One region of the Intrasporangium zincisolvens genome, then DNA from elsewhere that is predicted to be linked to it. Evidence: riboswitches for the same ligand, from Rfam matches in the RefSeq annotation. Region 1 holds a riboswitch; the other holds the start of a gene.
What was found. A riboswitch is a leader RNA that binds a small molecule or an ion and turns the genes downstream of it on or off. The one in region 1 is predicted to bind cyclic di-AMP.

Region 1 (4,784 bases):
CGCTCTTCGCCGGCGTGCTCGTCATCGGCCTTGCCGGTTCCCTCTTCGGGCTGGCCCGGCAGGCCTACCTCACCGAGGCGGTGCCGGTCGCGATGCGGGCCCGGGCCCTGTCGACCCTCGGCGGCGTGCACCGCATCGGCTACTTCATCGGGCCGTTCCTCGGCTCGCTCGTCATCGCCCGGTGGGGCATCGAGTCGGCCTACGTCGTCGGCGGCGTCGCGAGCGTGGCGGCGTTCCTGCTCGTGCTCGTCGCGCCCGACATCACCGCCGGCCACGACGTCCACGCGGGAGGCCGGGGGAGCCCTGGCGTCGGGGGTCGGGCGCGCGCCCCGCGCTCGGTGGCGTCGGTGCTCCTCGAGCACCGGCACGTGCTGCTGACCCTCGGCACCGGCGCCATGTGCGTCGCCGGTGCGCGGGCGATCCGTGAGGCGCTCGTGCCGCTCTGGGCGGAGTCGGTCGGGTTCAGCCCGGCGCAGACCTCGCTCGTGTTCGGCGTCGCCGGCGCCGTCGACATGCTCCTGTTCTACCCGTCGGGCTGGCTCATGGACCGGTACGGGCGGGTGGCCGCCGCGGTGCCGAGCATGCTCGTGCTCGGGCTCGGCATGGCGCTGATGCCGCTCGCCACGTCCCTCGTCGCCGTGACGGCGGCCGCCACGGTGCTCGGCATCGGCAACGGCCTCGGCGCGGGGCTCATCATGACCCTCGGGGCCGACGCGTCACCGGCCGACGGGCGCGCCCAGTTCCTCGGCGGGTGGCGCCTGTGCGCCGACCTGGGAAGGGCGGCGGGCCCGCTGGCGTTGTCAGCCCTGACGGCCGTCCTGACCCTCGGCGCGTCCGCTGTCGTCCTCGGCGCGGCGGCGCTCCTGGGCGCGGGGTGGCTGCGCATCTGGGTGCCGCGCCACGACCCGACGCGTCCCCTGCGGGGGCGCGACGCCGGCACCGCGGGAGGAGCCGCGGGAAGGGCGGCGGAAGCAGCGGCGGGAGGGGCGGCGCCCGAGGCGTCCTGATTCTGAGAAGGTATGACCGTGACGGACCTGATCGACACCACCGAGATGTACCTGCGCACCATCTTCGAGCTCGAGGAGGAGGGCATCGTCCCCCTGCGCGCACGCATCGCGGAGCGTCTGGGCCACTCCGGCCCGACCGTGTCGCAGACCGTGGCCCGGATGGAGCGCGACGGCCTCGTCGCGGTGTCCGGCGACCGCCACCTCGAGCTGTCCGACCACGGCCGGCTCCTCGCCACGCGCGTCATGCGCAAGCACCGCCTCGCCGAGCGGCTCCTCGTCGACGTCATCGGCCTCGAGTGGGAGTACGCCCACGACGAGGCGTGCCGCTGGGAACACGTCATGTCCGAGAAGGTCGAGCGCAAGATCCTCGGCCTCATCGAGGGCGGCCTCGAGTCTCCGTACGGCAACCCGATCCCCGGCCTGCACGAGCTCGGCGTGTCCGAGGACGCCGCGTCGGGCTTCCTCACCGGGCTGACGGCGCTGACCACGGCGGCGGGCGCCGAGCCGGCCGTCGTGACGATCCGCCGCATCGGCGAGCCGGTGCAGGTCGACCCCGAGGCGCTGGCCCTGCTCACCTCCGCCGGTGTGCTGCCGGGGGCGCGCGTCCGCGTCGTCCGCGAGGGCGGCCGCGTCGTCGCCGTGAGCGAGGCCCCCGGTGCCGGTGAGGGCGTGTCGCTGCCCGACGAGGTGGCCGTCCACGTCTTCTGCCAGGCCGCCTGACCCGGTCCCGCTGCCGGGCCGGCGGCCCGGGCCATGGGTGCGCCCGCGGGCGTGCTCACTGGACGGACGCGTCCGGCCTGTCCGTTATGCCCGTTTCTCCCCGTCGGATTGTGCTGGGACTGTGGGGATTTCGGGCGGCCTCGGATGATCCGGTGAAAAATCCGTGGAAATCGGCGGGCTCTCGGGATGACAACTCGCGAGGATCTTGGGTAGCGTGAGCCCCGCTCGCTCTCCCCGTCGGGCGAGTGCCACGGGTCGAACCGCCTAATCCTGCCATCGACCCGGGGCCCCTGCACGATCCGCATGGCAGGAGCGGGGGAACCACCTTCGGGCGTCTCCGGACGTCCTCGGGGTGAAGCCCTCCGTGGACCGCAAGGTCCGAGCGAAGGCCGGGCGAGCAGTACCTCAATCCGCCCGAACCCGACAGCTCACCTCGTAGGCGTCGAGAGGTCAAACGTGGCTCAGAACGTTACCGGGCGCCACCGCGCCCCCGGGCGGTTCAACGCGATCGCCGAGCTCAAGCTCATCGCCAAGGAGTCTGCTCAGCCCGCCGTGAAGGGTGCCGCGATCGTGGCTGCCTCCGGCGGCCTCGTCGCCACGTTCGCCGGTCCGGCGAGCGCTGCCGACGGCTCGAGCACCGCGGCACCGTCGGTCGTCGGTCCCCAGGTCGGCACGCTCAAGGCGACCAACGCCCTCTCCTCGATCGGCTACGCCAAGCCGGCCGCGAAGCAGGCGACGGTCAAGCCGGTCGTCATCAAGGACGTCAAGCTCGAGAAGGAGCGCGCCGCCGCCAAGGCCGCGGAGGACGCCCGCCAGCAGGCGGCCGACCGCGCGTCCCGCTCGGCCTCCCGCGTGTCCCTCGACCCGGCGCCCACGGCGTCCGGCATCGTCGGCATCGCCCAGTCCTACTTCGGCGTCCCGTACGTCTACGGCGGCACGAGCCCGTCGGGCTTCGACTGCTCGGGCTTCGTCCAGTACGTCTACCGCCAGGCCGGCGTCTCGCTGCCCCGCACCGCGTCGCAGCAGCAGGCGTTCACCACGTCGGTCAGCAACCCGCGCGCCGGCGACCTCGTGTTCTTCGGCTCGCCCGCCTACCACGTGGGCATCTACGTCAGCCCCGGCGTCATGATCGACGCGCAGCGTCCCGGCACGACGATCGGCTACCACTCGATCTGGACCACGCCGTCGGGCTACGGCCGCGCCTGAGTCGCAGCCGCACCACGCCACGTACCTCCGTCGCGCCCCCACCCACCAGGGTGGGGGCGCGACGTCGTTCGGGGTGGCCGCCCGAGGTCAGTGCCGTGGTTGGATGAGGTGATGACCGTCCAGCCTGCTGCAGAGTCCACGACCCTCATCGAGCTCGACGTCTGGGCCGACCTCGTCTGCCCGTGGTCCTGGATCGCCAAGCGCCGGATCGAGGCGGCGATCCACGCCTTCGAGCGTCCGCACGACGTCACGGTGCGGCTGCGCGCCTACGAGCTGGACCCCGAGTGGCCGGCCCGGCGCAACGAGCCGGTCCCCGACCGGATCGGCTCCCGGCCCGACGAGGAGGCCGAGGCCGAGCGGGCTCTACGCGCGCACGCCCACGAGGTGGCCGAGGCCGACGACCTCGTCTTCGACCTCGACTCCGCCGTCACGGCCAACAGCTTCGACGCGCACCGCCTCGTTGCCCTCGCGCGCGAGCTGGGTGGCCCGGCGCTGCAGTCGGCGGCCGTGGAGCGGTTCTTCTCCGCGCACTTCCGCGAGGGCCTGCCGCTGGACGAGCCGGAGGTGCTCCAGCGGCTCGGCGCCGAGTGCGGCCTCGACGAGCGGCGCGTCGCCGCGGTCCTTGCGTCCGACCACTACTCCGGCGAGGTCCGGGCGGACGAGAAGCAGGCCCGGGACCTCGGCATCACGGCGACGCCGTTCGTTCTCGCCAACGGCTTTGCCGCCGTGCCCGGGACTCGCCCGGTCGAGGAGTACCTGGCGCTGCTGCGCGGGGTGGCCGTGCAGGGTGGTGACCGGGCCTAGGGCTCGTTCAGTCCCCGACGCTCGTGGCCGAGGGTGCGCCGGCGCTGGGGCGGCCGAACGACACCGCGGCGCCGACCGGCGTCGAGGCCGCCGAGCGCAGCTGGGCGTCCGGCTGCGCGCCGAGGGCCGCGTTGACCATCGAGAAGGCCCGGCGCAGTGCCACGAAGACCGTGATGGCGAAGATCTGGCGGTCATCGAACCCGGCCGCACGCAGTGGCTCGAGATCGGCGGGGGTCGTAGCGTTGGCGTCCCGCGCCACCGTGCGCGCCCACGCGGCCAGCACCGCGTCCGCGGGGTCGAGCGCCGCGTCGTCGCCGCTCAGCACGGCTCCGGCGACGTCGGGTCCGGCCTCGCCGGCGAGGCGGTTGCCCCACGCGAGCGCGCAGTAGGAGTCACCGGCGGTGGCTGCGGCGGCGCTGACGAGGATGCCCCGCTGCCGGAAGCTCAGCCCACCGATGCGCACCATGTCGGCCAGCAGGGCGAAGAGCGTGTCGTGCGCGGCGGGGTCGTGGGCCCAGAGGTGCGACAGGTTCATGACGAAGCCCTGGGTGTCGAGGTCGCCCTCGAACGCGCTGCGGACGTCGTCGGTCAGGGGCGGTTCGGTGAGGAAGCCGTGGGCGGGGTCGGTGGCCATGGCGTGCTCCGTTTCGTCGTGCGACGCCCTCACATCGTGGCACGCGTGGACGGGGCGGGGGAGTGGTGCGGTGGGTCGGCCCGCCGTCCGCTGCGTCGGGCCCTCTCCCTGCCGACCCGTGGGACCGGTAGGTGTCAGAGAGCGGGGGCCGGTGCCGGTGTGGGGCTCGCCGACAGGTCGATGCTGACGTCGACGGCGCGCAGCTCGCGAACGAGCGCATCCTCCCGGGCGGTGAGCTCGGCCAGGCGCAGCGCGTCGGTGCGGGTGCCGGCCCCGAGCGAAGCCCAGCGCACCTGGTCCTCGACGCGGGCCAACTCGGTGACGATCGCTGCGACGGTTCTGCTCATAGGCTGCCCGTACCCACCAGGGGTACCACCGCAACAGGCTGTCGGCGACCCGTCGACGGCGGGCCA
Region 2 (4,784 bases), on a different contig from region 1:
GTCGACGACTTCTACGTCGCTCTCGTCCGGGAGCGGGACCGGCGCATCTCCTACCCGTACATGTTCAGCAACGGTGCCTACGAGGAGACCGGCACCCTGACCTACGGCCCCGGCGGCGTGGTCGCCTGGGTGCTGGCCTCGCAGCGGCCCTACCGCCACCGCGACGACGGCGGGGCGCTGCTCAACCGCGGGGTCCGCTTCGGCGACGACGACCTGTCGGCCGATGCCGTCGTCGTGCCGATGCTCGGCGAGGACGGCGTCGTGGGGCTGCTCGGCGCCCTTTCGGACACACCCGACTCCATGGGCGACGAGGTCGTCACCGCCCTCGAGTGGCTGGCCGGGCTCGTCCTGGACCGGGTCCTCGCGGCCCGGCCGGAGCGCCGGCTCAACCTGCCGCTCGTCTACCCCGAGCTCGAGGACTCCGGCCGCGCCGGCGTCCTCATGAGCGTCAACCGGACGGCGACGGCCCTGACCGAGATGGCGGCCGAGATCGAGGAGGTACGGCGTCGGCTGGCCCAGGATCCCTCCGACCCGGCGGTCCAGGACCGTCTCGCGGCCCTGGGGCGCCGGTGCTTCGAGGTGCAGGCCTCCCTCGTGACGCGTCTCGGCCACCAGGCCGGCGACGACCCCGAGGCGGGCGACCGCGCAGCCGCGGCAGCAGACCCCCTCGAGGTGCTGTCGCCGCGCGAGCGGGCCGTCGTCGAGATCGTCACCGGGCCGGACGGCGACCCGGGCAACGCCGGGGTCGCGCGGGCCCTCGGGATCGGCACCGCGACGGTGAAGACCCACATGGCCTCCGTGCTGTCCAAGCTCGGCCTCCAGCACCGCAGCGAGCTGCGCTGGCTCGTCGGGCGGGTCGCGCCTCCGCGCTGACGCATTTCGCCGAAACGCGGACAGGGCTGGCACCCCGACCTACTCTGGTTCGGAACCCGGCCCGGCAGGCCCGCCACGACGCGGAGCCCAGGATCCCGGACCGGGTGACATGACGCCCCGGCACGACGTCGGGGCGGCGCCCCGGTCCGCCGAGTCCTGTCCGCCGGGGGCGCGCCTTCATACCTCACCGGACAGGAACGGGGGACCCACTCGCGTCCGGCCCTGTGCCGGACTTGGGGTGAAGCCGCCATGCGCGGCCGGGCATCTTCCGCCCGAACCCGACAGCTCACCTCGCAGGCGTGGGAAGGGAATTCGCCATGCCCGCCATCGCTCGCACCCCTGCGCGCCAACCTCGCTCCCGCCTGGGCGCCGGCCTGCTGCTCGCGCCGCTGCTGGCCGTCGGCGCACTCGGTGCCGTCGCCGCATCGCCGCCCACGCCGGCCGGCCACCTCGACACGAGTGCCCGCGAAGCCGACACGGCGACCTGGGCCAACGCGTCCGACGCCGCCCAGGACCGCGACCGCGTCGACGTCCGGCTCTCGCTGGCCTCGACGGCGGCCGTGCCGCTCGGGACCCGGGCCGTGCGGGTCGCGGCCGCCCAGAAGGGCAAGCCCTACCGCTGGGGCGCCGCCGGCCCCACGGCCTTCGACTGCTCCGGGCTCGTGCACTACGTCTACGACGCGCGCCTGGCCCAGGACCTGCCGCGGACCGCGAACGCCCAGCGCCTCGACACGACCCGCGTCTCGCGCTCGGGGGTGCGTCCGGGTGACCTCATCTTCTTCATGCGGTCCGGGAAGGCCTACCACGTCGGCATCTACGCGGGCTCGGGCAAGGTGTGGCACGCCCCCAAGCCGGGCAAGCGCGTCGAGCTGGTCCGCATCTGGACGAGCGGCTGGGTCGCCGGACGCGTCCGCTGAGCCCGACGCGTCGGCGGTGGGTCAGTGCCGCCGGCGCGTGCCGCGCGTGCTCGGTCCGGCGGCGTGGATCTCGGCGGCGACGCTGCGCAGGGCGTCCGCGATCGTCGTGAGCACCTCGGTCACCTGGGGGAGCGTCGCCGGGTCGAGGGTGTCGAGGGTGTGCGGCATCCAGTCGCGGACCTGCCCGACCTGTGCCATCCCGGCCTCGGGGATGCGCACCGTGCTGCGACGCCGGTCGACCTGGTCGGGCACCCGCTCGATGAGGCCGCGTCGCTCGAGCCGGTCGACGAGGGTCGTCGTCGAGCTCGTCGTCAGGCCCAGCGCCTGGGCCAGCTCGGTCTGGCCGAGGGAGCCGCGGGCCAGCAGGTAGCTGACGGCGCGGCTCTCGTTGACCGTGAGGTCGAGATGCGCGGCCGCTGCCAGGCGGTAGTGCTCGCCGGCGAGGATCAGCTCGCGCAGGGCGGCGGTGGCCGCGGCGCGGTCCTGCGTGCTGGTCTGCGTACGGGTCGGCGTCATGGAGCCAACCTAGCGAGAGGCGGCTCGATCATCGACCAGGTGGACCGACAAGTGACGTGATGGTCGAACTGCTTGATGATCGCGTGATTTGGCCCTATCGTGGGTCGTGCAGCGCCGGGGGCACCCGGGCCGTGGCCGCGGTCCGCGTCACCCCTGGACGCGAGGTCGAGCAGCGTGCTTCGTGTCCGCGGCGCTGCGGCACGTCACCGGGGGCCCGAGGTGGCGGGCGCCGCCTCCCCTCGCGAGGGCGGCGCCCCACCTCGGGCATCGTCGTGCGCGCCGCGCCGTGCGCGCCTCGCCGTCACCGCGGTCGAGGACCCCCTGCCCCTCCAGTAGTCTGGTCGCCGCTCGTGACGGGGGACGCGAGCGCAGCCCGAGCGCCGGGACCACCCTCCGGCCCGACGACCAGAGGACAAGGACCCGCCAGCGTGGACGCGTCGACGCAGCTGACCCCACCGGTCAGCGTCATCATGCCGCTGCTCAACGAGGAGCGGCACCTGCGCGACGCGGTCGCCATGATCCTGACGCAGGACTACTCAGGCCCCATCGAGGTCGTCCTCGCCCTCGGCCCCTCGACCGACCGCACCGACGAGGTCGCCGACGCGCTCGCCGCCGAGGACCCCCGGGTGCGGCTCGTGCGCAACCCGAGCGGGCGCACCCCCGACGGTCTCAACGCCGCGATCGGCGCGTCGAGCGGTGAGGTCATCGTCCGCGTCGACGGGCACGCCGAGATCCCCGACGACTACGTCTCGTGCGCCGTGGCCGAGCTCCAGCGCGTCGGTGCCGACAACGTCGGCGGCATCATGGACGCGCGTGGCACCACCGACTTCGAGCGCGCCGTCGCCTGCGCCATGCGCAGCCCCCTCGGCGTCGGGGCCTCCCGCTTCCACACCGGCGGGGAGGCCGGCGAGGCCGACACCGTCTACCTCGGCGTCTTCCGGCGCACGGCCCTCGAGCGCGTCGGCGGCTACGACCCGCACTTCTCCCGCGCCCAGGACTGGGAGATGAACCACCGGATCCGTGAGACCGGCGGACGCGTGTGGTTCACCCCCGAGCTCAAGGTCACCTACCGGCCACGCGCGTCGGTCTCCGCGCTCGCCAAGCAGTACTTCCACTACGGACGCTGGCGGCGCGTCGTGGCCCGCCACCACGAGGGCACGATCAACCACCGCTACCTCGCGCCGCCGGTCATGGTCGGCGTCACGACCGCCGCGACCGTCGTGGGCTTCTTCTGGGCCCCGGCCTGGGTGGTGCCGGCCGCCTACGTCGCCGGCGTCACGGCGGGAGGCCTGGCCATCTCCGGCGGCGAGTCGCCCCGCACCCGTGCCACCCTGCCCGTCGTGCTCGCGACGATGCACTGGGCGTGGGGCATAGGGTTCCTGACGAGCCCGCGGCGCCTGACGCGCTGAGCCCTCCCACCTGCTGCCACGAAGGACACCGACACCGTGATGGACCATGCCAAGGAGGCGGCCGCCCTCGCCCGGGACGCCCTCATGCGGCAGCTGGCCAAGCGCCGGCTCGCCACCCGCCTGACCCGTGAGGGTCTGCAGCCGGGCGCCGACGCGCCGTTCCGATGCGCGGTCTACTTCTCCGACGAGCCGGTCAACCTCTACCAGATCCGCCAGTGGTACGCGCCGCTGCAGGAGCTCGCGAAGACCCAGCCGGTCGTCGTCATCTCGCGGATGCCGGAGACGACCCTGATGCTGCTCGACGAGTGCCCCCTGCCGGTCCTGCACGCCCCCCGGGTCACCGAGATCGAGTCGTTCATGGCCGACCACGAGATCGGGCTCGTCCTCTACGTCAACCAGAACGTCCGCAACTTCCAGATGCTGCGCTTCGCGACGCCTGCGCACGTCTTCGTCAGCCACGGCGAGAGCGACAAGTCGTACATGGCCAGCAACCAGCTCAAGGCCTACGACCGTGTCTTCATCGCCGGACAGGCGGCGGCCGAGCGGCTCAGCGGCGCGCTCGTCGACTTCGACGTCCCTGCGCGCGCCGTCGAGATCGGCCGCCCGCAGAACGACACGACGTACCCGGCGCCCCACCTGCCCGCCGACGGCCGCACCACGGTCCTCTACGCGCCGACGTGGGAGGGCGACCGCGCGAGCATGGCCTACGGGTCGATCGCAACCCACGGCGAGGCCATCCTCACGGCGCTGCTCGCCGACCCGCGCTTCCGCGTCGTCTACCGGCCGCACCCGCGCTCCGGCGCGTTCCAGCGCTCCTACGGCGCCGCGTCCGCCCGGCTCTCGGCCCTCGTCGAGCAGGCCAACGCCGCCGACCCGAGCGCCCACCACCTCGTCGACACCCACACCGCCTTCGGGTGGCACCTGGGCGCGCTCGACGCGTGCATCACCGACGTGTCGGCCGTGGCTCTCGACTGGCTCGCCACGGGCAAGCCGCTCGTGCTGACCCGGCCCAGCTCGCCGAGCGCCGAGGTGGAGCCGACGCGCCTCAACACGAGCGTCCCGCTCGTGG

Region 2: linked by a shared signal. The riboswitch ahead of RY076_RS14630 (C40 family peptidase) and the one ahead of RY076_RS11880 (C40 family peptidase) in region 1 are both predicted to bind cyclic di-AMP.

What each region holds. Positions count from the first base shown of each region.
Region 1 covers NZ_JAWIIL010000003.1:733,022-737,805, forward strand. The annotation lists gene RY076_RS11870 (MFS transporter) at 1-1,007, shown strand, start outside; gene RY076_RS11875 (metal-dependent transcriptional regulator) at 1,026-1,727, shown strand; cyclic di-AMP (ydaO/yuaA leader) riboswitch at 1,979-2,181, shown strand; gene RY076_RS11880 (C40 family peptidase) at 2,184-2,933, shown strand; gene RY076_RS11885 (DsbA family oxidoreductase) at 3,045-3,737, shown strand; gene RY076_RS11890 (carboxymuconolactone decarboxylase family protein) at 3,745-4,371, opposite strand; gene RY076_RS11895 (hypothetical protein) at 4,506-4,718, opposite strand.
Region 2 covers NZ_JAWIIL010000005.1:71,095-75,878, forward strand. The annotation lists gene RY076_RS14625 (LuxR C-terminal-related transcriptional regulator) at 1-873, shown strand, start outside; cyclic di-AMP (ydaO/yuaA leader) riboswitch at 1,049-1,187, shown strand; gene RY076_RS14630 (C40 family peptidase) at 1,191-1,790, shown strand; gene RY076_RS14635 (MarR family winged helix-turn-helix transcriptional regulator) at 1,812-2,306, opposite strand; gene RY076_RS14640 (glycosyltransferase family 2 protein) at 2,735-3,715, shown strand; gene RY076_RS14645 (CDP-glycerol glycerophosphotransferase family protein) at 3,755-4,784, shown strand, end outside.